4 regions of the Bacillus sp. C1 genome follow, and region 3 is predicted to be linked to each of the others. Evidence: riboswitches for the same ligand, from Rfam matches in the RefSeq annotation. Region 3 holds a riboswitch; each other region holds the start of a gene.
The links. Region 3 has a riboswitch for S-adenosylmethionine ahead of ACX5JI_RS10790 (YezD family protein). Riboswitches for the same ligand answer to the same signal wherever they lie in the genome.
Positions count from the first base shown of each region.

Region 1: another riboswitch for S-adenosylmethionine. It lies ahead of metK (methionine adenosyltransferase); the one in region 3 lies ahead of ACX5JI_RS10790 (YezD family protein).
Region 2: another riboswitch for S-adenosylmethionine. It lies ahead of ACX5JI_RS23105 (ABC transporter permease); the one in region 3 lies ahead of ACX5JI_RS10790 (YezD family protein).
Region 4: another riboswitch for S-adenosylmethionine. It lies ahead of ACX5JI_RS14305 (methionine ABC transporter ATP-binding protein); the one in region 3 lies ahead of ACX5JI_RS10790 (YezD family protein).

Region 1 is NZ_JBTMZT010000013.1:93,551-101,165, forward strand. It holds gene mobA (molybdenum cofactor guanylyltransferase) at 1-543, opposite strand, end outside; gene ACX5JI_RS22850 (MogA/MoaB family molybdenum cofactor biosynthesis protein) at 540-1,049, opposite strand; gene ACX5JI_RS22855 (hypothetical protein) at 1,439-1,618, shown strand; gene ACX5JI_RS22860 (hypothetical protein) at 1,625-1,816, shown strand; gene ACX5JI_RS22865 (GNAT family N-acetyltransferase) at 1,831-2,355, shown strand; gene metK (methionine adenosyltransferase) at 2,394-3,593, opposite strand; SAM riboswitch class I at 3,762-3,884, opposite strand; gene pckA (phosphoenolpyruvate carboxykinase (ATP)) at 4,236-5,822, shown strand; gene ACX5JI_RS22880 (ATP synthase subunit I) at 6,373-6,744, opposite strand; gene ACX5JI_RS22885 (hypothetical protein) at 6,902-7,132, shown strand; gene ACX5JI_RS22890 (hypothetical protein) at 7,342-7,563, shown strand; gene ACX5JI_RS22895 (DMT family transporter) at 7,592-7,615, opposite strand, start outside.
Region 2 is NZ_JBTMZT010000014.1:24,327-31,941, forward strand. It holds gene ACX5JI_RS23090 (LPXTG cell wall anchor domain-containing protein) at 1-1,512, shown strand, start outside; gene ACX5JI_RS23095 (hypothetical protein) at 1,900-2,403, shown strand; gene ACX5JI_RS23100 (DUF3951 domain-containing protein) at 2,421-2,633, opposite strand; SAM riboswitch class I at 2,802-2,907, shown strand; gene ACX5JI_RS23105 (ABC transporter permease) at 3,046-3,963, shown strand; gene ACX5JI_RS23110 (ABC transporter permease) at 3,977-4,981, shown strand; gene ACX5JI_RS23115 (ABC transporter ATP-binding protein) at 4,938-5,948, shown strand; gene ACX5JI_RS23120 (ABC transporter ATP-binding protein) at 5,945-6,718, shown strand; gene ACX5JI_RS23125 (peptide ABC transporter substrate-binding protein) at 6,732-7,615, shown strand, end outside.
Region 3 is NZ_JBTMZT010000002.1:831,921-839,535, forward strand. It holds gene lysA (diaminopimelate decarboxylase) at 1-1,296, shown strand, start outside; SAM riboswitch class I at 1,407-1,516, shown strand; gene ACX5JI_RS10790 (YezD family protein) at 1,589-1,732, shown strand; gene ACX5JI_RS10795 (phosphoadenylyl-sulfate reductase) at 1,817-2,521, shown strand; gene sat (sulfate adenylyltransferase) at 2,567-3,697, shown strand; gene cysC (adenylyl-sulfate kinase) at 3,711-4,313, shown strand; gene ACX5JI_RS10810 (nitrite/sulfite reductase) at 4,316-5,938, shown strand; gene ACX5JI_RS10815 (DUF3906 family protein) at 5,950-6,162, shown strand; gene cobA (uroporphyrinogen-III C-methyltransferase) at 6,403-7,179, shown strand; gene ACX5JI_RS10825 (sirohydrochlorin chelatase) at 7,181-7,615, shown strand, end outside.
Region 4 is NZ_JBTMZT010000004.1:94,823-102,437, reverse strand. It holds gene ACX5JI_RS14350 (L-lactate dehydrogenase) at 1-264, shown strand, start outside; gene ACX5JI_RS14345 (PTS sugar transporter subunit IIC) at 285-1,298, shown strand; gene ACX5JI_RS14340 (phosphatase PAP2 family protein) at 1,474-2,127, opposite strand; gene ACX5JI_RS14335 (hypothetical protein) at 2,269-2,799, shown strand; gene ACX5JI_RS14330 (arsenate reductase family protein) at 3,047-3,412, shown strand; gene gcvH (glycine cleavage system protein GcvH) at 3,454-3,837, shown strand; gene ACX5JI_RS14320 (toprim domain-containing protein) at 4,155-4,499, shown strand; gene ACX5JI_RS14315 (thioredoxin family protein) at 4,503-4,811, shown strand; gene ACX5JI_RS14310 (hypothetical protein) at 4,964-5,308, shown strand; SAM riboswitch class I at 5,434-5,543, shown strand; gene ACX5JI_RS14305 (methionine ABC transporter ATP-binding protein) at 5,772-6,797, shown strand; gene ACX5JI_RS14300 (methionine ABC transporter permease) at 6,790-7,455, shown strand; gene metQ (methionine ABC transporter substrate-binding lipoprotein MetQ) at 7,482-7,615, shown strand, end outside.

The DNA of each region.
Region 1 (7,615 bases), on a different contig from region 3:
AAACCATTCTTTTTGTACATTCAATTCTTCTCCTATCACATACTTTACGTTGCACTGTGATAAAAGTTGTCCCATACTCCGTTTTCCTTCCTCTAACAAAGTATATATTTTCTCTTTCATATTCCTGTGATACGCTGCTAATAACGGCTGCTTTCTTCCATCAATCACTGGAACAATTGCCTCATATTCATCACTGATTTGTTCTATTAAAGTTGTAATCCAATCACTTGAAACGTTTGGTGTGTCACAAGGCGAAACAATGTACCACTCCGCCTCAATATGCTCCATTCCCGATACAATTCCAGCAAGCGGGCCGTTCCCGCGGTAAGCAGGGATATCTTCTATAACAGGAACAGTTACTAAATGCGCTATTCTTTCTTTTATATTTTGGTGACTGACTAACGCTACCTCTTGTAACACATGTTGCATCATACTCGAGACATGCTCGATAAAAGTATGCCCTTGCCAATTTGCCAATGCTTTCGGTTCACCAAAGCGCCTCGACATCCCACCTGCTAACACAATTCCAGCTACTTTTTTCATTGGCGATTTAGCTCAAATGTAATGTGTCCTAACTCTGGTAAAATCAATTTATTCATCGCCAGAAGCACTGCCCCGCTAGAACCTGGCATCGAAAAGATAACTTTTCTTCCAATCGTTCCGCCAATCGCCCTACTCAGCATCGCCGCGCTTCCGATATCTTCTAAATAACTAATCATGCGAAACAATTCGCCAAAGCCAACAATTTCTTTATCTAATAATGCCGAAACAGCTTCAATTGTCACATCACGCTTTGTAATGCCTGTTCCTCCATTTGTTAAAATAACATCAACATCTTCTTGATGATATCCACTTAATACAGCCTGCCTAATACTTTCTTTATCGTCTTTCACAATTTCATAAGCCGTTACGATGTGTCCTGTTTCTAATAATAATTGTTGCAATAACTTACCGCTCTTATCAGTTTCTTCAGTACGTGTATCAGAAACCGTAATAATTTTACAACGCACTTCTTTCGGCGCTTGTTTTTTATGTTCTGTAACGCTCATCTTCATCTTCATCCTCTCCCTCTTATGAACTACTCACAATTTTATCATATCGTATCGACATTCTTTCAAATATGAAATACATCACATTTACATAATTATCTAGTGAACAACTAAAATACCATGATACAATATTGGTATATAAATACAAATTTAAAAACTGACACACCCTTTGTTTTTTAGTTGGAAGAGAGCATCCGGCCGAGTGTAGTAGCGGTCAGTTCTCTTTTTATCCCCATGCCATGTAAAAACAAAAAAAGAAATAAGTGGGAATTTCCTTTTGTTTTCATAACCGCAATTTAGATGTTGGAAAATCAAAATGGATATATATAACCATAAAAGGTAGATTTCAATACATACTAAATAAATTTTCATAATTAGGAGGTTTATCTATGGAACTGTATCAAAAACTCACAACAGTATTCATCCTTCTATTTGTTGCATCCATCAGCGCTGGGATGGCGCTAAAGGAGGCCGTACCTTACTCCGCAATCAGTGGCTGGGGATTTGCGACGGTCTTTTTACTATGCAGTGCATTTTGTGCTGGAAAAGCACGCCAGAAGAAAGGATGATGAACATTGTTCCGCAAAAAACCTATACTTTGCAAGTCATGTGGGAAGGAAATTCAAACATATGAGAAAGCGTGGGTTCATATGCCGTTTCCTCCAAGCGGGATGACGAATATGAAAAAATATATTGAACTCGATGGGGTAGTATATTGTAATTCTTGTGCTGGAGTATGTAAGAACCAAAGTGCTGAGGTGAAATAAAGGAGGTTTTCTACTTGTTCGAGACAAATCGGATTCGTTTACGAAAGTTTTCAGAAAATGATATTCCAACCTATTACCATTGGCGAAATGATATAGAAGTTATGAGCACTACCAGTCTCACCCTTGATACATACTCTTTCCCGGAAACAGAGCAGTTTTGTGAACAAATCATTCACTCTTCTACCTCTAAAAGTTATATTATTGAACAAAAAGAGGATAACCTTCCAATCGGAATCACATCTTTAATTAACATTGACCCACATAATCGAAATGCAGAATGTATTATCGATATCGGAAAGAAAGATTATTGGGGACAAGGGTATGGAAAAGAAGCACTGACTTTATTATTAGAGTATGCCTTTTTAGAATTAAACTTACATCGTATATCCTTACGTGTATTTTCATTTAACGATAAGGCGATACATCTTTATAAAAAACTTGGCTTTCAACATGAAGGCAGTTGTAAAGAAGCTGTATTTCGAAATGGGAATTGGCATGATATTGAGCTTTTTGCATTACTACAGTCTAATTACAAATAAAAAAGCTTTGCGCTCCCGCGCAAAGCTTTTTTCCTATATTATAGACCAGCTTGCTCTTTTAAAGCTGCTGCTTTGTCTGTACGTTCCCATGAAAGATCTACATCAGTACGTCCGAAGTGGCCGTAAGCTGCTGTTTGTTTGTAAATTGGGCGACGTAAGTCTAACATTTTGATGATACCAGCTGGGCGAAGATCGAAGTTGTTACGAACTAGTTCTACTAGTACTTCTTCAGATACTTTACCAGTGCCGAATGTATCAACTGAAATTGATACTGGCTGTGCTACGCCGATTGCATATGCAAGTTGTACTTCTGCTTTGTCAGCAAGACCAGCTGCTACGATGTTTTTCGCGACATAACGAGCTGCATATGCTGCAGAACGGTCAACTTTTGTTGCATCTTTACCAGAGAATGCACCGCCGCCGTGACGAGCGTATCCACCATAAGTATCAACAATAATTTTACGTCCTGTTAAACCAGCATCACCTTGTGGTCCACCAATTACGAAGCGACCTGTTGGGTTAATAAAGAATTTTGTTTCTTCATTAATTAACTCAGCTGGTACAACGTGTTTAATAACGTGTTCTTTTAAATCACGATCGATTTGTTCCCATGTAACATCAGGGTGATGTTGCGTAGAAATTACAATTGTATCGACGCGTACTGGTTTACCATTTTCATCATACTCAACTGTAACTTGCGTTTTACCGTCTGGACGTAAATATTCTAAAGTTTCATCTTTACGAACTTCCGTTAAACGACGAGCTAATTTGTGAGCAAGTGAGATTGGAAGTGGCATTAATTCTTTTGTTTCATTACATGCGAAACCAAACATTAAACCTTGGTCCCCTGCACCAATTGCCTCAATCTCAGCATCAGTCATTTGACCTTCACGTGCTTCTAGCGCTTGGTCAACACCCATAGCGATGTCAGCAGATTGCTCATCGATAGATGTTAAAACTGCACAAGTTTCTGCATCGAATCCGTATTTTGCACGAGTATAGCCGATACCTTGAATTGTTTCACGAACGATTTTTGGAATATCTACATAAGTAGAAGTCGTAATTTCCCCCGCTACCAATACTAAACCAGTTGTTACTGTTGTTTCACAAGCTACACGTGCATTTGCGTCTTTTGCTAAGATCGCGTCTAAAATTGAATCAGAAATTTGGTCACAAATTTTATCTGGATGTCCTTCAGTTACAGACTCAGATGTGAACAGATGACGTTGTTTTGTCATTTGGTAAACCTCCCTACAGTAATTGTATATATTGTACGGAACTCATCCTTAATTTGCCACAAACTGCGACATTCATTTATTCTCCCACACAAGTATAAAGAAAAACCTTTCCCTATTATATAGAGGAAAGGTTTAATTTGCTACTTGCATACTGCTTTTTGCCCTTCGCTCTTATCGTTCGAGACCTTTCGCCTCGCACAGGTTTTAGCACCTATTCACTTGTTTATTACCGTTACAAGTGAGGTTGCTGGGCTTCATCGGGCCTGTCCCTCCGCCAGCTCGGGATAAGAGAGTATCCGTCCCAACCTATACTAAAGAAATGATATTCATTTGTCAATTCATATTCACATATTCCTAATAAGTTTTTCATAGAATCCCTCCCCGTTAACCATAAAATAAAATATCACACCTTCAAAATGTAAAAAAAGACAAGTAAAATGCCCCATTGACGAGAGTATTCTAGTCATGAAAAGATCCCAATGAGAGTCTCAATTTATGTCGAAAGAAATATAAATAAGAAAGATAATACATTCACACAAACAAAAGTAAATAAATAGTATACATTATTTATATGATTGTGTTATACTCTTGGTGGGGATTACGAGAAATATTTCATTAAAATGAAAAGGATGGTATATAAATATGAGTACTGTGAATGTCCAAATTGGATTACATGAATTACTGAACGGAAGCAATGCACAGATTCAACTAAGCGTTCCACAATTAGTGGAAAAAGTACTAATGAGAAACGAAGGAAAATTGACTTCTACTGGTGCCGTTTCTGCTTCTACAGGAAAATATACAGGACGTTCTCCTAAAGATAAATTTATTGTGAAAGAAGCGTCGATTGCAGATAAGATCGCTTGGGGTTCTGTCAATCAACCGATTTCTGAAGAACATTTTAATAAATTATATACAAAAGTATTAGAATACTTAAAAGAAAAAGAAGAATTGTTCGTATTTAAAGGCTTCGCTGGTGCGGATCGTAACTATCGTCTTCCGTTACAAGTTATTAACGAATATGCATGGCACAATTTATTTGTACATCAATTATTTATTCGTCCAACTGAAGAAGAATTAACAAATCATGAATCTGAATTTACAATTGTTTCTGCACCAAGTTTTAAAGCAGATCCAGCGATTGACGGCACAAATTCTGAAGCATTTATTATGGTTTCATTTGAAAAACGCATCGTATTAATCGGTGGTACGGAATACGCTGGAGAAATGAAAAAATCAATCTTCTCTATTATGAACTTCTTACTTCCAGAACAAGATATTTTATCGATGCACTGTTCTGCAAACGTAGGTGAAGAAGGCGATGTTGCTTTATTCTTCGGTTTATCTGGAACTGGTAAAACAACATTATCTGCTGACCCACACCGTAAATTAATTGGTGATGATGAGCATGGTTGGTCTGATAACGGCGTATTTAATATTGAAGGCGGTTGCTACGCAAAATGTATTAACCTTTCTCATGAGAAAGAGCCACAAATCTTTGATGCAATTACATTCGGATCAGTTCTTGAGAACGTTGTAATTGATAATCAAACACGCGTTGCAGATTATAATGACACTGCATTAACAGAAAATACACGTGCTGCATACCCAATACATGCGATCGATAATATCGTAATGCCAAGTGTTGCAGGACATCCAAATACAATTATTTTCTTAACTGCTGATGCATCTGGCGTATTACCTCCAATCAGTAAATTAAATAAAGAGCAAGCTATGTACCATTTCTTAAGCGGTTACACTAGTAAACTAGCAGGAACGGAGCGCGGCGTAACATCTCCGCAAGCGACATTCTCAACTTGCTTCGGTTCTCCATTCTTACCACTTGACGCATCTCGCTATGCTGAAATGCTTGGTGAAAAGATCGAGAAACATCATGCAAAAGTATTCCTAGTAAACACTGGCTGGACTGGTGGCGAATACGGCGTTGGGAAACGTATGAACTTAGGTTACACTCGTGCAATGGTGCAAGCAGCATTAAACGGCGAGCTTGATAACGCTGAAACAGCAAAACATGACGTCTTCGGTCTTGAAGTACCACTTCACGTGCCTGGTGTACCGGATGAAGTATTAATGCCTGAACAAACATGGGCCGATAAAGCAGCTTACAAAGCAAAAGCAACCGAACTTGCAAATCAGTTCAAAGAAAACTTCAAGAAGTTCGATAACGTTTCTGAAAGCATTATTAAATTAGGCGGCCCAATCGCTTAATTTAACCTTTACTGTTGGAATACCCCTTTACTCATATGAATAAGTATGTTGTAACCAAAAAGTTTCGCGTACTCACCGACAAAACCCAAGCGGAGCTTTACAGGTTACACTTACTTACAAATAAAAAAGAAGCTTACGATAAAAACGTAAGCTTCTTTCTATGTATAACTTTTCACCATACCAATCATAGCTTCGAGCACAAAAGCGGATCCCACACTCACGCTTTAGCCCGGCATGAGGCAAATACAGGCATTGACCGATTCTACGCATGAACGGATCACCTAAAAAAGGATTTTGTACTTATGTCAGGCCGTGTAGAAAGGGAAATGCTACAAAATTATAAAAAGAAACATGTTGATCTGATGAGGTTTGTTCGTATAAAATGGTGAATGAAATTTTATCAGCAATTTTTCAAATATATCAACCGTTTCTCACAATATATCGACGCAAATTTGAATATATTAACGATTCGACAAAGGATATCGACTAATCAACAAAAAACAGAAGCCCCCTAGCTCCTGTTTCCCAACAAACTGACTTAAGTACTTATCTATTCCTCCGCATCTTTCATACTATAATACGCCAAATTCACAACGATTAAAAAATAACCGCCCATAATCCCAACCGCAAACGCCCACATAACCATATGGTGTTCAATCTCATACATAATAATCGCGCCGAGTATCGCTGCTGCGAAGCGATTAACCATACCGAGTGTTGGTGCTTTACTCTTTTTTACAATACTATCTCCGAGCTTTTCAATCCGTCTTCCTAAAATCCACACGCAATACATACTAACAAGTAGACCAATCCCTGCCCCTAAAAAGTGTGCAGAAAAAGGTGTCATCGCCCAGCCTACTAGCATCGCGCCTAGCAAATAATACATTTGGATTTTAAATGACTTTAACGACATACTAATCATGCAATTCTCCTTTACCATTATCATCTTATTGCCATATCATCAGATTTTATCTGTTACATTCCAAGAAAAAATAACATAACTACTATGATTATGTTATTAAAATATTTTTCAGAAATAATATTATACAAGATTTCTAGTTTGGAAAGAGACACAATTTGTGACATTTTTACAAACATTTTTCATAGATTTACAAAAAAGTGATATCAATCTACAAAAATACGGATATGATGTATATATAAATCCATTTTGGATTTTTCAACACATAACCCGTTGCTATAAAGGACAAAAAGTGAACTACACTCATTCTCTCTCTTTGTTTTCACTTGGCATGGGACAGGAAGAGGGGCTGACCGCTTCTACGCATGGCCGGATGCTCTCTCCCTCCTAAAAAGAATGGTTTTATGTCATTTTTTTAATTTGTATTTATATACATTACAGCCTTGGAAATATAAAGAAACCTCCACTCATTCTCTCTTTCTGTTCTCACATTGTATGGGGCGAAAATAGACTCTGTCCCGCCGAATCCCTTCTCCTATCTAATGGCTTATATCGGTTTTCAATTTGTAAGTGTAAATACACATATAAAGGGGGCATCTAATGATTTATTTTTTAATGGCTCTCATCCACCTCACTATCCCTGCACTTATAGGACTCTCATTATATTGGTACACAAACAAACATAGTATCTTCTACGCTGTCCTTGGTACCCTTCTCTCTGGAATTATTCTCACTACACTATTTCGCATACCTATTCTTAACTTCATTCCACTTATTATCGCGATTTTGTTCCTTATATTTTTACCAAAAATAAAAAAATAGGAAAGCAGATCACGATTGATCTGTTTTCCTATTTTGATATATGCTCTGACAC
Region 2 (7,615 bases), on a different contig from region 3:
AAAGAAGTACAAGTTCAAAATCAAGAAAAGGTACCTGAAAAGCAAAATGACACCAAGAATTCAGCGGTAAATGAAGGAAAAGAACAACAGAAGCAAGACAGTGTGGAAGTAAAGAAAGAAGAATCTAAAGAAGGAGTGAAGGATGTACAACAACAAGAGAAAACAGACCCACAAAAACAACAGCCTGCTCCAGAGAAGAAAATTGACCCAGTAAAAGAAGCTGAAAAAGAACAAAAGAACGAATCGAATGTGAAGGGTGAATCAGAAAAAACAGGAGTTGTAAATCCATCAGGACAACAGGTAAATACACCTCCGGCTAAAAAATCAAAAGAGGATGCTAAGGATTTAAATCAGATAGCTACTGCTGATTTTAGCGGCAAGGTAACAGGTAAAGCGAAATGGGACGCAAAAAATAACCATTATGTATTAGATGTGACTGCGACTGTAACGAATACTTCAAAGGAAAAGGTAAGCGGTGTATATCTTGGCGTTTCTATACCGAAAGGGCTAGATGGTGAATTGAAAGATTTTCCTGTACTAACACTTGAAGATGGTTCTGAAGCGATTGCATTACCATTACCAGATATGGAGCCAGGAAAAACAGTTACAAAAAACGTGAAAATACCCGTACTTGGAAATGTAGCAGGGAAACCAGTGAACAAAGATATTGAGCTATATTTAATCGATAAGAAAGAGGGATATACACCTCTTGGTAAGATTAAAGGAAGCGCAAATATTGATTTTTCCGAGATGAATAAAGATCTACGTTTTGAAGGTAAGGCAAAAGCGACAACCTGTGTACCGAATTTAAAGGAAAACCAATTTACATTAGATTTCTTATTAACGACTCAAAACTTAACAATTGAGGATTTACAAGGGTTCGATGTAGAAATTGAGGTTCCAAATGATATTAAACTGACAATTCCAGATCACTACACGCAAGGAGAAATTCCAGATTATCTAAAAGATGGTTCTTTGCAAGAGGGCACTGGAAAAGGAACGATGAACTTAGATGTTAAATGGAATGGAAATAAAGCAACAATTCCAGTTAAAACAATGGGAGCTGGAGAAGGATCTGCTTTATACTTCCAAGTTGTTGGGGAAACAGCGAAGGAATTAAAAGATTTAAAAGTTAAGTTTACAGCAAAACGTGGAGATAAAACGATTGCTGTACAAGTGCCAATAGAGAAAGTAGAACAAAAGGATTGCAAGAAACAAGATAATAAAAATACAGGTGGAAATAACAATGATGATGGAAAAGGTAATGGAGGCAATAAACCTAATACGCAAGTGCCAAATCCAAATCAAGTAAATAATCAACCAGCAAAAGTTACACCGACACCAGCGCCAACACCAACAAAAGTTACAACAACACCAGTCGTAAGTAATACACAATCTCTTCCTAAAACAGGTGCTTCAAGCAGCGATAATATGCTGACATTACTTGGCGTTGTAATGCTTGCTGGTGGTGCTTTTGCATATAGACGCAGTCGTACAACTATTAATAAATAATAAGCGGTAAAACTACATATTTGATTTTTCCGTTTACAAGAACCCGGTAGATTACCGGGTTTTTTATTGCTTTCGAAAGGTTCACTTTATGGAGATATCAGTAGTATAAAGTGACGATACTGTGACAAAAATTGTTATATGTGTATAAAAATAAGCTCATAAGTGCAAAGTGTGAAAGGTTCTCGTTATAATAACAAGTGGAGATAAGTAGTAGAGGTAGATAAAGTGAAACTTTAATCAGTGGGGGGCTTCATCCCCCACTGATTATTAGTTAAACGAGTCGGGCCTTTACGGGCAGTTGATCTCCCATCTAACTTCTTTGTATATGCTGAACTTTGAGGTGGGAGTCCTACTGCCCGTTAATGCGGGATAAAAGGAGAGTAAGAGATGAAGAAAGTGTGGGGTGTTATCTTGCTTGGAAGTATGCTTCTTTTAGCAGGATGTAACGGAAACAAGGACACAAAAGAACCGAAAGAAAAAGTAGAACAATCGGCAGAACAGACAGAAGAGATGAAAGTATATCTTGATGTGCATAAGAAGTACGATGAGAAAATGAATAAAGAGTTAAATGAAGCGGTAAAATTGTGGGAAGAAGCGAAGGAAAAAGGCGGGAAGGCATTAGTACATGCTAAGTTTAAAGAAGATGTACAGAAGGTAACGGCAAGCATGTTAGAGGATATTGATCACATGCGTAAAGAGATTCGCGTACCTAAGTCAAAAGAGCAAGAACATGAGTTGTATGTCGGTTTCTTAAACGAGACGGAACAAGCAATGAAGAAGTTAGAGAAGTTAGCGAAAGATGAGGATTCGTCATTAATTCGTGATATAGAAGTTCACTTTTCAACAGCTTCAACATACTATAAACGTTTTCAACAAGAGTTTCAAAAATAACCTCGCGATGTGCAAGGTTATTTTTTCTTTCCATCCCCGTCTTCATCTTCAGCTACTAAGATTTTCTGTTCCTCGTGAAATTCTGAAATTGTTTGACCGGTAATGTTATCGAATGGGGTATAGAAAGAAGTGATACTTTTCTTTTTAACAAATAATTTGTAGAAGCCAATGATGACTAATATGACAATTGTTAATGGTAATCCTATAACGGCCATAAGTAATGGATCCATTGTACATCTCCTTTTCGGGGTGAATCTTTTATTTTAATTATAAAGTGAAAAATGAAGTACCACCATAAAAACTGATTTTTCTAAAAACGACCTTTTGGATTGACTTTCCATTTTTTCGGAATTATAATTCAAAATATACAATTCAAACTAAATAATAATATAACAATTTACTTATCCAGAGAGGTAGAGGGACTGGCCCTATGAAACCTCAGCAGCGGGTTCTGAAAGATGAACACCGTGCTAATTCCAGCAAGCAAGGCTTGAAAGATAAGTGATGGGCATAGATGTATTAAGCCTTGATCTTATTTTTTGAGATCAAGGCTTTTTTACGTTAGGAAAAGGAGGAAAGAAGGAATAGGCATAAATAGTGCAATAAAACAAAGTAAATTCATGTGTTTAGGGGGCTATAAGAGTGTATGTTGTAAAAAAATTATCGATTATGGTATTTACGTTATGGATTATCACTACTGTGACATTTTTAATTATGCATATTATACCAGGTGATCCATTTTCATCAGATGCAAAAATTTTCCCAGAGGAAGTTGTTCAAAACATGCGGGCGAAATATCACCTAGATGAACCGTTATGGAATCAATATGTTGCTTACTTAGATGGGGTTATTCATTTTGATTTTGGGGAATCCGTTCAATCAACAGGTCAAGGCGTATCAGAAATTATTACGACAGGATTTGGACCATCGGCAATTATCGGATTACAGGCATTTATTATTTCATTATTAGTTGGAATTGCTGCTGGGACATTTGCGGCACTGTATCATGGCAAAATTATTGATTATGGGATCAGCTTATTAGCGATTTTAGGAATCTCAATTCCAAGCTTTATTTTGGCACCATTATTTATTCAATTGTTTGCTATTCAATTGGAATTACTTCCAGTTGCTTCTTGGGGCACACTTTCCCATACTGTATTACCATCATTTGCGTTAGCTTTAGGGCCAATCGCTGTTATTACGAGATTTGTTCGTTCTAATATGATTGAAGTTTTGCAAAGTGACTATATTAAGCTAGCACGAGCGAAAGGAATACCGATTCGGAAAATTATTGTAAGACATGCACTTCGAAATGCTCTTGTCCCGGTACTTACATTTGTAGGACCGCTTATGGCGGGCTTATTAACAGGGACTTTCGTTATTGAAAAAATTTTTTCAATTCCTGGTTTAGGAAAATATTTTGTAGAGAGTATCTTTAATCGAGATTATCCAGTCATTATGGGAACAACAATTTTCTACAGTGCATTGTTAATTGGATGCATCTTTATTACAGATATGATTCACCGCTTAATTGATCCACGCATTCGTTCTATTACGTGAGGAGGGGATTTAGATGAGTGCATATGAAATTGATGAACAGCTCTTGTCTAGTGAAGAGAAGAGAGCACTAACAGCAAATCAGAAGCAGCTAACAATTAGCCGAAAGAAAGAAGTATTTCAAAAATTTATTTCAAATCCAATTGCAATTTTTGGAACAGTTATATTAGTTTTCATTATTCTTTTTTCGCTTATAGGTGAAAGCTTAACTTCGTTTAGTGCGAATGAGCAAATAAAAGAAGCAACAAACTTGCCGCCTAGTAGTGAGCATTGGTTTGGTACAGATGACCTAGGCCGAGATATTTGGGCACGTGTTTGGGCTGGTGGGAAAATTTCATTAACAGTTGGATTGGTCGCAGCGGTACTTGATATCGGAATGGGAGTACTAATTGGTGGTCTTAGTGGATATATAAGAGGGCGCAATCGTCTTGGAACGTGGATTGATGAATGGATTGTAAGAGGAATTGAAGTGTTATATGGTATCCCGTATTTGTTAATTGTTATTTTATTATTAATCGTTATGAAACCTGGACTTTTTACAATTATTATAGCTCTTGCATTAACGGGATGGATTGGAATGGCACGACTGATTCGTGCGCAAGTGCTTTCGTTGAAACAAAGGGAGTTTGTAATTGCAGCTGAACGATTAGGTACATCGCATATGAAAATTATCTATCAGCACTTAATTCCAAACTTAACAGGAATTATTATCGTAAATTTATCATTTACAATTCCAGCTGCTATTTTCTCAGAATCATTTCTTAGTTTCATAGGACTTGGAATCCAATCTCCAGCGGCAAGCTGGGGAACGATGACGAACGATGCACTAGGAACGTTGTTAAGCGGAGAATGGTGGCAACTCTTTTTTCCAGCATTAATGATTGCGTTAATTATGTTTGCATTTAATGCGATTGGTGATGGTTTACAAGATGCGATTGATCCAAAAATTGTGAAGCAAAATCGAAAGGGGAAAAAACATGGAACAGCTCTTATCTTTAGAAAACGTAACGTTAGCCGTTGAGAAAGAGAATGATAAGCAGGCGATTGTAAAACATGTTTCCTTCTCTATTGAGCAAGGTGAAATTGTTGCACTCGTTGGAGAAAGTGGTTCAGGGAAAAGTGTAACGGCACAGTCCATTATCGGATTAAATCAAGATTCAATTCATATTGATGAAGGGAAAATCTCCTTTCAAGCGGGTGAACTAACGAGTTTGCAAGAATCCGAGTGGAATAAAATTCGAGGGAAAGATATTTCATTTATATTTCAGGATCCACTTTCATCTTTAAATCCAACGATGAAAGTTGGAAGACAAATTACGGAAGTGATTTTGCAACATGAAAAGAAATCAAAGAATGAGGCAAAAAAAATTGCGATTGGATTGTTAAGTGATTTAGGAATACATGAACCTGAAAAACGATTTGAGCAATACCCGCATCAGCTAAGCGGAGGAATGAGACAACGTATTTGTTTAGCAATTGCTTTTGCTTGTCATCCAAAGCTTGTTATTGCAGATGAACCGACCACTGCACTAGACGTAACGATTCAAAAACAAATTATGGGTTTATTAAAAGAACGAAAAGAAAAGCAGCAAACTAGCATTTTATTAATTACTCATGACCTTGCTCTCGTACGCGAGGTGGCGGACCTAGTTGTTGTAATGTATGGAGGGCGTGTTGTTGAAAAAGGTGCGATTCAAGAAGTAATTGAATCACCACAGCACCCTTATACGAAAAGTTTATTACAAGCCATTCCAAATATGGACGATTCAGAAAAGGTGCTTCGGGCAATAGAAGGAACAACACCATCAATTGAAATATTAAACAGTTTTGGATGTCCATTTGTAAATCGTTGCCCGGTTGCGATGAAGGAGTGTATCGATCGTTTCCCAGGAGAGACCGCATCTTCACCGCAGCACGTTTCGTATTGCTGGAAGCATATGACTGAACAAAGCAAAGGTAAATCAAAAGAGAAGGTGAACGTCTCATGACAACGGATTTCATTACAGTGCAACAAGTAACGAAAACATATGGAGATAAAGACAGGGAAATCACCGCTTTAAAGGATATCTCGCTATCAATACAAAAAGGTACAACGCTTGGGATTATAGGTGAAAGTGGTTCAGGAAAAACAACACTTGGAAAGCTAATCGCTGGAATTGAAAAACCTTCGTCTGGAGAGATTGAGTATAATGGCAAAGTTGTTCATACGCTCAAATCAAAGGGAAAACGTAATTTTTTACAAAAGGTACAATTTATTTTTCAAGATTCTACCGCGGCTTTAAACCCACGCTGGAAAGTTAGGGATAGTGTTACAGAAGGCTACATTTCATTTGGATTAGGCGATAAGAAAGAAAAAGATAAAGTTGCTGGTGAAGCATTAGAGCGTGTTGGATTAGATAGACGATATATTGATCGTTATCCACATGAATTCAGCGGTGGACAACGTCAACGTATTGCAATCGCAAGGGCGCTATTATGTGAACCTGAAGTGTTAATACTAGATGAGCCAATTTCAGCATTGGATGTATCTTTACAAATTCAAATTGTTCATTTACTGCAACAAATTCAAAAACAACAAGGCTATACATATTTATTCATCGCTCACGATTTACCGATGGTTCATTATTTATGTGAGAAAGTAGCGGTCTTATACAAAGGAGAACTTGTTGAATTTGGCGATACGGACGAAGTATTCCGTAACCCACAACATTCTTATACAAAAACATTATTACAATCTACACCAAAAATTTCAGGTTAGGGGAGAATGCAGGATGAAGAAGTTTTTACTTTTTGCCATTATAACAGTGTTAGCGATTGCTTCTGTCGGTTGCGGTAAGAAAGAAGCATCGAAAGCAAGTGCTGGTAAGGGAGATCGTTTCGTAACGAATATTAGTAGTGATCCTTATACATTGGACGCAGCGATCGCAACAGATAGTACATCTGGTTACGTAATTGATCATTTATTTTCAAGCCTATATAAAAAAAATAGTGATGGAAAAATAGAAAATGAATTAGCTGAAAAAGAGGAAGTAACCGCAGATGGAACTGAATATACAATCCATTTAAAGAAAAATATGAAATGGTCAGATGGTTCCCCTGTTACTGCAAATGATTTTGAATTTGCGTGGAAGCGCCTGTTAAACCCGAAAACAGGGGCTATGAATGCGACCGAAATGTATTTTATTAAAGGAGCAGAAGCATATAACACTGGGAAAGGAGAAGAAGGACAAGTTGGTATTCAAGCGGTAGACGCTCAAACATTAAAAGTGGCGCTTGAGCATCCAGTCGCTTCTATAAAACAAAAACTGGCAAGTTCATTATTTATTCCGCTTTCGAAAAAATCAATTGATGATAAAAATAAATTAAAAACAGATCCAAAAGAATTAATTACAAACGGACCATTTACATTAAAAGAATGGAAGCATAATCAAGCAATTATTTTACAAAAGAATAAAGAATTCCACGATAAAAAAGTGACGTTGAAAGAGTTAGAGTTCCGTATTATTCCAGATACAAAAACGGCATATCAATTATATAAATCGAAAGAATTAGATTTATTAATCGGCTTGCCACAAGAAATGATTGAGAAAGAAAAAGGAAATAAAGAATATAAACGTATTGCAGATTTTTCATCTTATATTTATTCATTTAACGT
Region 3 (7,615 bases):
CGAATCAATGAGCAAGGACACTTAGAAATTGGGGGATGCGACACAACGCAGTTAGCTAAGCAATATGGGACACCACTTTATGTATACGATGAGGCTTCTATTCGGGAAAAATGCCGCGCGTTTCATCGTGCTTTTCGTGAAAGTGGGTTCTCTTACCAAGTAGCTTATGCAAGTAAAGCGTTCTTGTGCATGGAGATGTGCCGCGTAGCTCGTGAGGAAAAGATGTCATTAGATGTTGTTTCTGGAGGAGAACTATTTACTGCTTTGCAAGCAGGATTTCCTGCCTCACGTATTCATTTTCATGGTAATAATAAAACAAAAGAAGAGATGGTAATGGCGCTTCAGGCGAATATTGGCTGCTTTGTTGTAGATAATTTCTTTGAAATGGAAATATTACATGACTTAGCAGAGCAATATGGAAGAATTGTAAATATATTAATTCGGGTTACACCTGGGGTAGAAGCTCATACACATGAATATATAACAACAGGGCAAGATGATTCGAAATTTGGTTTTGGAATTTCTACAGGTCAAGCAAGACAGGCGATTCAAATCGCGCTAGAGAAATCAAATTATAATGTGTTAGGTATTCATTCGCATATTGGATCACAAATCTTTGAAACAGCAGGGTTTGTTCGAGCGATTGAAGTATTGCATAAATTTTTAGAAGAGATACGAGAACAGACCGGTTATGTTGTAACGGTGTTAAACGTCGGTGGTGGTTTTGGTATTCGCTATACAGAAGCTGATACACCACTTACACTTGAGACATATGTGCACGCTGTAACAGATGCAGTGAGAGAACAATTTACAAGAAATCATTATCCTCTCCCTGAAATATGGATTGAACCAGGGCGTAGTATCGTTGGGGATACAGGCACAACAATTTATACAGTAGGAGCTGTAAAAGAGATTCCTGGCATTCGTAAATATGTGTCTGTTGATGGAGGAATGACAGATAATTTAAGACCAGCTCTATATGGAGCGCGTTATGAGGCGACGTTAGCGAACCGAGGGAAAGCGGCGGCTGAAGAAGTTGTTTCAATTGCTGGAAAGTGTTGTGAGAGTGGAGATATGCTTATTTGGGATATAGAGTTACCGCAAGTTGCTTCAGGGGATCTGTTAGCAATTTCTTGTACAGGAGCATATGGATATTCTATGGCGAATAATTATAACCGTATTCGTAGACCAGCTGTAGTATTTGCAAAAGATGGAACATCGCAAGTCGTTGTTGAGCGTGAAACATATGACAATATAATTGGGAACGATCGCATACGTATAAAAGAGCTTGTATAGTCAATAAAGAGGAGTTGCTTGAGATAGGTAGCTCCTTTAAAAGAAAAAACAAAATATATCGGAAAACTAGGATTGAAAAAAATCAGAATTATGATAAAATACAAATACAAAGCTTATCAAGAGAAGCGGAGGGAACTGGCCCTACGAAGCTCAGCAACCTGCTTAATAGGAAGCAAGGTGCTAAGTCCAGCAAAATGGTGTCCATTTTGAAAGATAAGGTAAAATATATTACCGAACAGTCTTTTCGAAATGGAAAAGATTTTTTTTTATGAATAAAAAAGGGGGGCTGTTCGTGGGAGTACGTGGACATTTTGACGAAGTAGCGGAGAAGATTCAAACGATGCTTGCTGATATGAAATATGGTTCGATTACAATTGTTGTGCAAGATGGAAAAGTGATCCAGCTTGAGAAAAGTGAAAAGGTACGCTTAAAGTAAAAAGCGCTGACTAGAAAAACTAGAGGCGGTTTTAATCTATTCATTAGGTTAAAACCGTCTTTTTGCGTTACAGGGGGAAAAAACATGTTGACGTATGAAACGTGGCAAGATGATGTCGTTTCTTTTTCGGAAGAAGATGAAACAAAAGGAGCGTTGCAAGTATTAGAGTGGGCCTATAAACATTATGAGGATGAAATTGTATATGCGTGTAGCTTTGGTGTAGAGGGGATGGTTTTACTGCATCTTATAAACCAAGTAAATCCATCTGCGAAAGTTGTATTTTTAGATACAAACGTTCATTTCCAAGAAACATATGAATTAATTAAACGGGTGCGCGAAAAATTTCCTGATCTTCAAATCATCGAAAAACAACCTTCGCTCACATTGGAAGAACAAGTAAAAGAGCATGGGGATAAGTTATGGGAGCATAATCCAAACCTTTGCTGTAAATTAAGGAAGATTTTACCACTTGAAGAATCTTTAGTGGGTGGGAAATCTTGGATTTCGGGGTTAAGAAGGGAACAATCTGAAACTCGTAAGCATACAAAGTTTATAAATCAAGATCATCGTTTCCGATCTGTTAAAATTTGTCCGCTCATTCATTGGACATGGAAAGAAGTGTGGCGTTACGTATTTAAGCATCATTTACCTTATAACCCTCTGCACGATGTTGGGTATCCAAGTATAGGCTGTGAAAAGTGTACGTTTCCTGTAGGCGAAGGGGGGGACTCAAGGGATGGGCGATGGGCTGGCAAGACAAAAACGGAATGTGGTCTTCATTATCAATAAAGACTGAATGAATTTTAAATGCATGGAAAGAGGGGGATCAGGAAGATGAGCAAAGCACTAGTAAATCGTGTTGATGAAACATATGAAATAAAGAGAATTACAAAAGAAATTGAATTAGACAAAATCGCTTTAAGTGATTTAGAGCTCCTTGCAGTAGGGGGATATAGCCCGCTTACTGGTTTTTTAAAGAAAGAGGACTATCAATCCGTAGTAGAAACAATGCGTTTAGTAAGCGGTGATGTATGGAGTATACCTATTACACTACCAATCACAGAAGAAAAGGCGCAGCAATTTCAAATAGGTGAAGAGGTCAGGCTTGTGAAAGAAGGGGTTACCTATGGTGTGATTCAAATTGAAGATATCTTCACACCAGATAAAGGGAAGGAAGCGTTGCTTGTTTATAAAACGACTGATGCCGCTCATCCAGGTGTAAAAAAAATATATGACAGGCCCAATGTTTATGTGGGAGGAACGATTACACTTGTGAAGCGTTTTAAAAATGATAAGTTTGCTTCTTATCATTTAGATCCAAGTGAAACTCGTGCTGAATTTGCAAAACGTGACTGGAAAACAGTGGTGGGTTTTCAAACGAGAAATCCTGTTCATCGTGCACATGAATATATTCAAAAATCTGCGCTGGAAATTGTAGACGGCTTGTTTTTGAATCCGCTTGTTGGTGAAACGAAGTCAGATGATATTCCAGCTGATGTGCGGATGGAAAGTTACGAAGTGCTTTTGAAAAATTATTATCCGAGTGACCGTGTCTTTTTAAGTGTTTTTCCAGCAGCAATGCGTTATGCAGGACCACGTGAAGCGATATTTCACGCGCTAGTTAGAAAAAACTTTGGATGTACACACTTCATTGTTGGACGGGATCATGCTGGAGTAGGTAATTATTATGGTACGTACGAAGCGCAAGAAATTTTTAAGTATTTTACAGTAGAGGAGTTAGGAATTACACCGCTCTTTTTTGAACATAGTTTTTACTGTACAAAATGTGAAGCGATGGCTTCTACGAAAACGTGTCCGCATGGTAAGGAAGACCACGTTATTTTATCAGGTACAAAAGTACGAGAAATGCTACGAAATGGAGAAATTCCGCCAAGTACATTTAGTCGTAAAGAAGTAATAGAAGTATTAATTCGTGGTTTGCAAAAAGAAGTTGTTACGAAATAAGGGGAGAAAGAGGATGAATAGAAATATTACTTGGCACACAGCATCTATTTCAAAAGAAGAAAGACGAAAGAAAAACGGCCATCACAGTTTTGTGCTCTGGTTTACAGGATTATCTGCTTCTGGAAAATCAACAGTAGCTAATGCGGTCGCTAGAAAATTGTTTGAAAAAAATATTGGGAATTACGTGCTCGATGGCGATAATATTCGTCACGGTTTAAATAAAGATTTAGGATTCTCTGAAAGTGATCGGACAGAAAATATTCGTCGTATTGGTGAAGTGGCGAAGTTATTTGTAGACCAGGGAGGTATTGTACTAACAGCATTTATTTCTCCGTTTCGAGTGGATCGTCAACAAGTAAGAGATATTCTTGACAAAGATGAATTTATTGAAGTGTTTGTCAAGTGCCCAATAGAAGAATGTGAGAAGCGTGATCCGAAAGGACTCTATAAAAAAGCAAGACAAGGCGATATTAAACAATTTACCGGTATTGATTCGCCATATGAAGAGCCTGTAGGGGCAGAAGTAGTTGTAGAAACACATTTGTATTCAATTGAACAATGTGCAGCGCAAATTATCAGTTACTTACAAGAACGTAGCTTTATACAGGGGGAGTAAAAATGAGTTGTGAAAAAGTGTGGGCAAACAATGAAAAGTTAAATGCTACAGAAAAAAAGAAATTAGAAAAAGATGGATTAGAGATTTTTAAAGATATTCCGTATTATGCTGAAAATGGGTTTGCTTCTATTCCGAAAGAAGAGTGGGATTCCTTTAAATGGGCAGGTTTATATTTACAGCGTCCAAAAGAAGCAGGGTATTTCATGATGCGTGTAAATATTCCTTCTGGTATTTTAACGAATGAACAAGTTGAAGTATTAGCTTCTATTGCAGAAGATTATGGTCGTGATGTTCTTGATATTACTACAAGACAGGCGATTCAATTTCATTGGCTTGAAATTGGTCAAATACCAGACATTTTTAACCGCTTAGAAAAAGTGGGATTATCAACAGCTGGAGCCTGTGGTGATATTACAAGAAACATTATTGGGAACCCTCTCGCTGGTATTGATGGTGATGAATTATTTGATACAGCACCAATTGTAAAAGAGGTATATGAGTTCTTCCAACATAATGAAGAATTTTCGAATTTGCCTCGAAAGTTTAAAATGTCAATTAGTACTAATGTATATAATGCAGCAAATGCTGAAATTAACTGCGCTGCCTTTACTCCGGCTACAAAAGAAATTGATGGGAAAACAGTGGAAGGCTTTCATTTACGAGTGGGCGGGGGATTATCTGCTCGTCCGTATTTAGCTCAGGAGTTAGATTTATTCGTTCTTCCTGAACAAGTGAAGTCGGTAGCAATTGCAATTGCTACAGTTTTCCGTGACTTCGGATATCGTGAAAAGCGGCATTTAGCACGTTTGAAATTTTTAGTCGCTGATTGGGGTCCCGAAAAATTCAAAGAAAAACTATTAGCATATACAGAGCCTTTACACGATAAAGGAAAAGATGCTTTAAAAGGATGGAATGCAGGTTATTTTTACGGTGTTCATAAGCAAAAACAAGGTGATTTATCATATGTGGGCTTTAATGTACCTGTTGGACGTTTACATTCTGAGGAGTTATTTGAAATTGCTAGAATTGCGAAGCAGTATGGAAATGGTGAAATTCGTACATGTAACTCGCAAAACTTTATTATTCCGAATGTTCCGAAAGGTAACGTTGAGGCACTTTTACAAGAACCATTGTTTGAATCGATTTCAGCAAAACCAAAATCATTCATAGGATATGCAGTTTCTTGTACGGGAATTGAGTATTGTAATTTGGCATTGGTAGAAACGAAAGCAAGGTTACGAAACATTGCTGACTATTTAGATACGCAACTTGTACTTGATGTGCCAGTCCGTATTCATATGACGGGATGCCCGAACTCATGTGGCCAAAGACAGATTGCTGATATCGGATTACAAGGAGTGAAATTGAAAACAAAAGAAAAAGGGATTGTTGAAGCGTTTGAAATTTATGTAGGCGGTACGTTATTAGATGGTGGTGTTTATAATCAAAAATTAAAAGGAAAGATTGATGGAGAAGATCTTCCGAATGTTCTTGTATCATTTTTAACATACTTTAAAGAACAGAAACTACCAGCTGAAACTTTTTATGAGTTTGCAGAACGCGTTGGAGTAGAAGATCTACAATCAGTGTTAAATACAATTTTAGAAGAAGTGATTGCATCTTAGGAGGGAGCAATATGGATTTGTATCGTTTTGAAGCAGTGTTGGCAAATGGTGTTGTTCCTGTAGTGGTTGTTGCCGAAAGTGAAGAACAGGCATTTAGACTTGTAGAAGTAGAATTAGAGAAGTATTTTTTACCACTACCAGAAGTGAAGGAAATCTCTCTGCATGAAAAAAAGAAGATTCGAAAAGGTGCAGCATTTGTTATTCATGAGCAAGAAACATTGTAATACGAAAGATAGATAAATATAGGATTAAAAATAGATAGAAAATCCTTCTTTTAGGCGAAGGGAGGAGCTATAAATAGAATAGCCTTATGTTAAGTGGAAATAGAGGAAGGAAATGAGTGGACGTCCTCTTTTGTTTTCATCACCGCGGATTACATGCTAACAAATCAAAATGAATATATGGTAACTTCCATTCGTAATCGGGATGGAAGTTTCACTTTATAGTAGAAATGAGGAGAGATGATGGGGAAAGTATATATCGTTGGAGCAGGACCGGGGGATCCGGATTTAATTTCTGTAAAAGGGGTCAAGTGCATTGAGCGAGCAGATGTCATTTTATATGATCGGCTTGTTAATAAAGAATTACTTTCTTATGCTTCAGCAGATGCAGATCTCATATATTGCGGGAAGTTACCGAACTATCACACAATGAAACAAGAGACGATTCATGCTTTTCTTGTTAAATATGCGAAAAAGGGGAAAATTGTAACACGTTTAAAAGGTGGGGATCCGTTTGTGTTTGGAAGAGGTGGGGAGGAAGCGGAAGTGTTAGCGAAGCATGGTATTCCATTTGAAATTGTACCTGGTATTACAGCAGGTATTGCTGCTTCAGCGTATGCAGGTATTCCTGTTACACATCGGGATGTAAGCGCAAGTTTTGCTGTTGTGACAGGGCATCGAAAAGATGAAGCTGAAGAAGAAGTAAGATGGGAAAACTTAGCGAAAGGTGTCGACACGCTTGCTGTATATATGGGGGTAAGTAATCTTCCTTATATATGTGAACAACTTTTGAAACATGGAAAAGAGGAAGACACGCCCGTTGCTATTGTGGAGTGGGGAACTACATCATCTCAGCGAACGATTACAGGTACGTTAGGAACAATTGTAACGCGTGCTGAAAATGAGAGGATTCAAAACCCGAGTATGATTGTGATTGGTGAAGTTGTTCGTTTTCGTGAAAAAATTCATTGGTTTGAAAAGCAAGCTGAAATTACGTATCCAGTAAGCGGAGTGTTATAAAATGAAAGCTGTATTATATATATGCCATGGGAGTAGGCTCCAAGAGGCAAAAGAGGAAGCGATAGCATTTATTTCTTCTTGTATGAATCGTGTATCAGCTCCTATTCAAGAGGTATGCTTTTTAGAGTTGGCGAGACCTTTTATTTCAGAAGGTTTTGCTGCTTGTGTAAGAAGAGGAGCGACAGAAATTGTTGTTGTTCCTGTTTTTCTATTAGCAGCAGGGCATGTGAAAGAAGATATTCCAAATGAATTAAAAAAAATAAAACATAAATATCCTCACATTGCACTTACTTACGGAAATCCATTTGGGGTTTCAGAATCCCTTGTATCAGCTGCTTATGAGGGGAGTGGTATGAAAGCTTTTGAAAGTGAAGTAACTGTATTGCTTGTTGCAAGGGGAAGTAGTGATCCTAGAACGCTGCAAGATATCAGGCGC
Region 4 (7,615 bases), on a different contig from region 3:
AAAGGAACTACTTATTACGGCATTGGTAACTCACTCGCTTATATAGCAAGCTCTATCTTTAATGATGATCATCGCGTAATTGCTGTTTCAACAATTTTAGATGGTGAATATGGCGAATATAATCTTTGTACAGGTGTACCAGGGGTTATTACAAGAGAAGGTGTGAAAGAGATTGTAGAACTCAACTTAACAGAAGCTGAAGAAAGCCGCTTCGCACAATCAAATGATATTTTACGTGACTATATGAAAATAATCGGTTACTAAACTAGGAGAAGGTGAAACAAATGAAGAAATATATAATGTCTCGTGTCTTTAAAGGTTCTGCCGGAATTGCACAAGGTATTTTCGTATCCCTTGGAATTGGTTTACTTATCGAAAATATAGGGAGAATTGTTGATATTCCGATGTTGATTACAATTGGAGTTGTTGCAAAATCACTTATGGCACCAGCAATTGGAGCAGGGATTGCTTTCATGCTTGGAGCAAATGGACTTGTCATTTTCTCAGCGATGGTTGCCGGGGCGATTGGAGCAGGATCCATTTCAATTACTGAAGCTGGTTTAATCATTAAAACTGGTGAACCGATTGGTGCGTTATTAACAGCAACTTTAGCAGTGTATATCGGTAAACGATTAAGCGGAAAAACAGCTGTAGATATGATGCTTGTTCCATTTGCGGCAATATTAGGTTCTGGTTTAGTTGGCATTTGGTTGGCTCAACATATTAGCCCTGTCTTAAATACAGTCGGCGCATTTATTAAAGATAGCTCAGCTGGTAGTCCATTTATTGCTTCTATTGTACTTGCAGTTGTTTGGGGACTATTACTTATTTCTCCAGCTTCATCTGCCGCTCTAGCAATTGCACTTAGCCTAGATGGTGTTGCAGGCGGGGCGGCACTTGCAGGATGTGTTGCTCAATTTATCGGATTTTCTGTTATCTCTGCAAAAGAGAACAATTTAGGCGGTATTTTAGCACAGGCACTTTGTACTCCGAAAGTACAGTTGCCGAATATTACTAAAAATCCAATGATTCTCGTCCCAACTGTCGTTGCCAGCGCAATTGTGGGTCCTGTATCTGCACTGATTTTTCAACTGGAAGCAGGTAAAGAAATTGCAGGTCTCGGATTAAGTTCTTTTATTGCACCAATTAATTTGATTTCTAGCCAAGGGGTCGGTGTTGTACCAGCCATGGTCATCACTTATATCATAATTCCAGTAGCTGTTTCTTATATTATTTACATTGCATTAAAAAAAGCAGGTCGCATCCATTCTGGCGACATGACTGTGCCACAATCTTGAATCATGATCCCAAATCTCCTTTCTATAGATAAAAGCAGACTGAAGAAGCTACAGTCTGCTTTTTAGTTATATTATATATAAATCCATTTTGACTTTTCGACACATAGCCCGCTGCTATGCATGGCCGGATGCTCTCTCCCACCTAAAAAGAATGGTTTTATGTCATTTTTTTAATTCATATTTTATATGTTTGTTTTACTGGAACCGTAACAGTTTCTTTTCTGTTAACTAATAATAATTGCACACCGAAGTATAATGTGCTCGCCAATGCTATACCTGAAACGGCATCTAAGAAAGCGTGTTGCTTTGTAAATAGAGTCGATAAGATAATGAGAGTACCAAAGAAAGTAAGAATTGAATATTCCCACTTATGTTGCTCTCTTCGCTTATAAGCCGCTAGCATAATCACAAATGTTGTGAGAACGTGGATGCTAGGAAAACAGTTTACCGGTTGATCGATACTATAAATATAGCGAACTAAGCTAGAAAATACATCTGTTCCTACTACAGTAGGACGAGGTACTGTTGTTTGCCAAAAATAATAGATCGAAAAGCATGCGAGTTTTCCAAGAATAACGCCGCTTAATGTTATATAGTACTGTTTTCGATTAGCGAAACAATAATAAATGAGTGCTCCATATAGATATGGAAACCAAAGTAAATATGGAATGATAAATGCCTTTACAAATGGAATCCAATCATCAATTACTGTTGTAACATTAACAGCGTGTGTTCCAGATTTATTGAGTACATCGTAAAGGGGGCTTACGAGTACGAGTAGAAGTATATAACTTAATGGAAGAAAAGATGAAAGCTTATATTTTTTCATGATGATCTCCTAGTGTTTAGTAATATAAGTAAACCTTGTTGATTATAATATAGAAACTCTAAAGGGGCTATTGATTTTACTTACATTTTCTTAAATGAACCTTACATTTTTGTCACTTGACTTTGAATGGAGGGGTTAGATATGAAACGTTTGTGGGGGCTGTTAGTTCTCATATTGTTCTGTCTAGTGGGAGCGGGTTGTGAAAAGAAGAATGTGCCGCCTATCCAAGAGTATAACGGGAGGGCACTAAAGGTTGGAGTTGTCGGCGAGGCGCCCAAGGATACATTTAGAAATATAAAGTTTGTAAATGTAAAGTTAGAAGAAATGAAGGAGAAGTCTGAGGAGGTTGATGGATTTCTCGTTATGAAAGAATATTTTGAAGAAGCATCAACAGAAAAATATACGGACTTATTTTTAAACTTAAAAAAGCCAGTGTTTTTTATTGGCTTAAAGGATCGACCGTATATAATTTTTACTAATAAAGATTTAGATTATAGTAATGCACCGAAAGATGGGGCAATGATGTATACGCAAGGGTTTGTAAACGCTGGAAGAAGCACAGGCCAGTATTGGGGGATGGGATTATATAATGATACCTTTTCAGAGCAAAGTATTCACAATATGTATATAACAGTATTTCAAACGATTGCGGATTATTTGAGTAGGCAGTAAGGAGCTCTTGATTTAGGAGCTGCTTCTTTTTTTATTTAATCAAACGTTTGTTTAACATATATGTTCGGGTGCAACCGTAAATCGAGAGAAAAAATTTTATATATAGAAATGGCGGAAAAATGCGAAAAATTTGCAGGATAAAAGAAAATTATCACGAAATAAGTTAGAGTTTGGAGAAGAATCGTTTGAAATAAGAGAATGTTTTCTATATGATAAAGATAAAGGTTAGTAAAAAGTAGGTGAATTTATGACAGTAACATTTTATTCATATCCAAAGTGTGGCACATGTCAAAAAGCAAAGAAATGGTTTGAGGCAAACGATGTAGCATATGAAATGATTCATATTGTTGAAAATCCACCGTCAAAAGAAGATTTACGTAATTTACATGCGAAAAGTGAATTGCCATTAAAAAAATTCTTTAATACAAGTGGAATGCGTTACCGTGAACTTGGCTTAAAAGATAAGTTAAAGGATGCAAGTGAGGACGAAATGTTTGAACTATTAGCGTCTGACGGCATGTTGATTAAACGTCCAATCGTAACAGATGGCACGAATGTAACACTTGGTTTTAACGAAGAGCAGTTTGAAAGTGTGTGGAAAAAGTACCAATAAGGTATTTTTACATAATTAATACATTCACTGGAGGTACAGTCATGAGCATTCCAAATCATTTACGTTACTCTGAAGAACACGAATGGGTAAAAACTGAAGGCAACGAAGTTGTTATCGGTATTACTCATTTTGCACAAAGTGAGTTAGGCGATATCGTATTCGTTGAACTTCCTGAAGTAGGTGCAACAATTGAAGCTGACGAGCCATTCGGAAGCGTAGAATCTGTTAAAACAGTTTCTGAATTATACGCACCTGTAAGTGGTAAAGTTGTAGCAGTAAACGAAGACTTAAGCGACCAACCAGAACTTGTTAACGAATCTCCATACGAAGGTGCATGGATGGTTAAAGTTGAACTTTCTGATGCAAGTGAATTAGAGAAGTTATTATCTGCAGAAAAATACGCAGAAATGACAAACCAAGACTAATTTTAGTCGAGATAAAAGGGACAGCCTATGTGCTGTCCTTTTTGTTTTGCATTTTGTGAGCCAACGACCTCCTATTCTGAGCGAGCCGCTTGCGCTTTTCATTGTCTAGCTCCAGCGGCTAGAATGTTCGGTGGCTTCGTGTCTTCCTGCGAGGCAAAGAGCGCCTCTACATCAGAAGCTCCATCCCCCTCACATTCTGAGCGAGCCGCTTGCGCTTTTCTTCTTTACAAAAATAAACAGGAAACAACATGAAAATATCGAATATACTATATACTAATAAGGTTGTTTTATAGTACATGGTGATCGGGTGATGACATATGGTTTATGTAGAGAAAGTCATTATTGTCGAAGGAAAGTCAGATAGAAGAAAGATTGAATCTATTATTCGAGAACCTGTGGAAATTGTTTGTACAAATGGTACAATTGGTTTGTCGAAAATGGATGAGTTCATTGATCAGTTTTTTGATAAAGAAGTATATGTGCTAGTGGATGCAGATGATGCAGGGGAGAAGCTAAGAAAGCAATTTCGTAAGGAATTTCCGCAAGCTGAGCATATTTACATTGATCGTTCGTATCGTGAAGTGGCAACTGCGCCGTCTTCGCATTTAGCGAATGTATTATGGGGAGCTGACATCGACGTTTATACAGAATATTTACGGTAAGGAATGATAGAAGTGATTGAGTGGACAGGTGCTGAAGCTACAGCTCTAATAGCAGACCAAGAAAAAATAGTGTTATATGTATATACACCGATGTGTGGAACATGCCAATTAGCAAAGAAGATGCTAACGGTGGTAGAGGCTACTATAGCTGAATTAGAAATAGGAATGCTAGATTTAAACTATGCCCCTTATTTAGCGAGAGAGTATGAAATAGAAAGTGTACCTTGTTTACTTGTATTTGAAAGAGGAGCACTGATGAAGAAAATATATGCATTTCATTCGGTTGAATATTTATATAAAGAATTACAGTAGGCGGCAAAGTTTTTGCCGCCTCGACATATTTCTTGGGAAATATGCTTGAAAGATAGAAGTGCTACATTATTTGTCGAGAGAAAGTAACAGGATTGCCCTTTGAGGAGATGGAATGGTATGTAGTAGAAAGTGATATGAAGGATGTGACTAGAATGGAATTATATTCGTTGCTTCAATCATTTGTAACGTATGCCAATAGCCAATATCACCTCGAGCCACTTTTACGCCAAAGAGAGAAGACAATTAATATTTGTTTTAGGGATGAGTGTTACTCACTTCAAATTTCAAGAGAGTATATACAACTTTTGAAAGAGGCGAGGGGAACAGAGCAACTTGTTTGTTTTCAAGAGGAAGATTTACGGCGATTAGTAACTGGAAATGTACGATTACAAACGCTTTTAAATAGTGGGCGTGTTCAATATAACGGAACGTATCGTACGATGTTATTATTGGAATCTGTATTTCATATATGTAAACCAATGTCTGTCGGGGCTTAATATTCTGAAGTTTCTCTTTTTGCGAAAATTTCTATTGACATAATGGTTGTATATTGATACAATTCAAGTCATAAAATATAGACAATTTCATAAATTTTAAATCAGACGAAAATTCAATCTGATTTCTCTTATCAAGAGAGGTGGAGGGACTGAGCCCTATGAAACCCGGCAACCGTCAACTTTTATGTTGAAATGGTGCCAATTCCTGCAAAGCAAATGCTTTGAGAGATGAGAGGAAGGGATAATGTTGATATACGCATATAAACCTTTCTGCTCATTCTAAAAGCAGAAAGGTTTTTTGTTGTTTGAATGAGGAGGACATTCGAATAATAAGAAGAGCTAACAAGAAATTTAGCTATAGCGACAGTTAGGTTTAAGCAATTCTCACATTAAAAATAAAAAATTGTGGGAGTAAATCAGAACGAGCTGCTTACGCTTTTTAACTAAAAAAGGGGTGAACATCATGATTTTATTAGAGAATGTAAAGAAAATATATAAGTCAAAAAGTGGTGATGTCACTGCTGTGGATAATGCCAATTTAAAAATAGAGAAAGGTGAAATTTTTGGCGTTATTGGATATAGTGGCGCTGGGAAAAGTTCTTTAATTAGATTGTTTAATCAATTAGAGAAACCAACTTCCGGACAAATTACGATAGCAAATCGTGTGATTTCAGCGATTACTGGAAGTGAGCTTCGAAAAGCAAGGCAAGAAATTGGTATGATTTTTCAGCACTTCAACTTACTTTGGTCACGAACGGTTCGTGAAAATATTGCGTTTCCACTTGAAATTGCAGGTGTAGATAAAGAACAAAGAAAAAAACGTGTGGATGAGTTAATTCGTCTTGTTGGATTGGAAGGAAGAGGCGATGCATATCCGTCTCAACTAAGCGGAGGACAGAAGCAGCGCGTTGGGATTGCAAGAGCATTAGCGAATGACCCGAAAGTACTCCTCTGCGACGAAGCGACATCAGCACTTGATCCAGAAACGACAGATCAAATTTTAGATTTACTATTAGATATTAATAAACGTCTTGGTTTAACGATTGTACTTATTACACATGAAATGCATGTCATTCAAAAAATTTGTAATCGCGTTGCAGTAATGGAAAAAGGGAAAATCGTAGAGACAGGTCCTGTACTAGATGTATTCCGTAACCCGCAGCAGGAGATTACAAAGCGATTTGTACAACAAATAACAGATTCAGAAGATACGAATGAAACGATTGAGAGCCTATTAGAGAAATATCCAGAAGGTAAAGTGATTCGTTTGCAGTTTATTGGCGATTCTGTAGAGCGGCCGGTACTTCAGAGATTGATGAGACGGGATGATATAGAAGTGAGTGTGCTGCAAGGGAATATTGCACAAACAAATAATGGATCTTATGGAAACTTAGTCGTTCATTTGAATGGTACAGAGGCTGCAATCCAGCAAGCAATCGAAGGAATTCATCAAGAACAAGTAGAGCTGGAGGTGATTGCGCATGGATAAGTTACTTGCAAACGTAGATTGGAATCAAATGCTAGAAGCAACAGGTGAAACATTATACATGACGGCAATTGCAGCGCTTGCTACATTTGCTTTAGGTCTCATTTTAGGATTATTACTCTTTATGACAGCAAAAGATAATTTGTGGGAAAACAAGATGGTTCATACTGTGATTGGAGCGTTTGTGAATATTTTCCGCTCGATCCCATTTATCATTTTAATTATTTTATTAATCCCATTTACGAAGCTTCTTCTTGGAACAATTCTTGGAGCGAGTGCAGCGCTGCCAGCTTTAATTATTGGGGCAGCACCGTTTTATGCAAGGATGGTTGAAATCGCGCTTCGTGAAATTGATAAAGGTGTGATTGAAGCTTCAAAAGCAATGGGAGCAAAAACGAGCACAATCATTTGGAAAGTATTAATACCAGAATCATTACCAGCGCTCGTATCGGGTATTACAGTAACAACAATTGCTCTTGTAGGTTATACAGCAATGGCAGGTGTTGTCGGTGCTGGAGGTCTTGGGACACTTGCTTATTTAGATGGATTTCAAAGGGGACATAATGATGTAACAATTGTTGCGACAATTTGCATATTACTCGTTGTGTTTTTGATTCAGATTATTGGGGACCTTGTTACAACTCGAATTGATAAACGATAAATAAAAAGGGGAAGGGTGTTTATAACATGAAAAAATTATTACTGTCAGCACTTATTACAACGTCAATTTTTGGGTTAGCGGCTTGCGGAGGAAAAAGTGAAGATAAGCTTGTTGTTGGTGCTTCTAACGTACCACACGCTGAGATTTTAGAGAAGGCAAA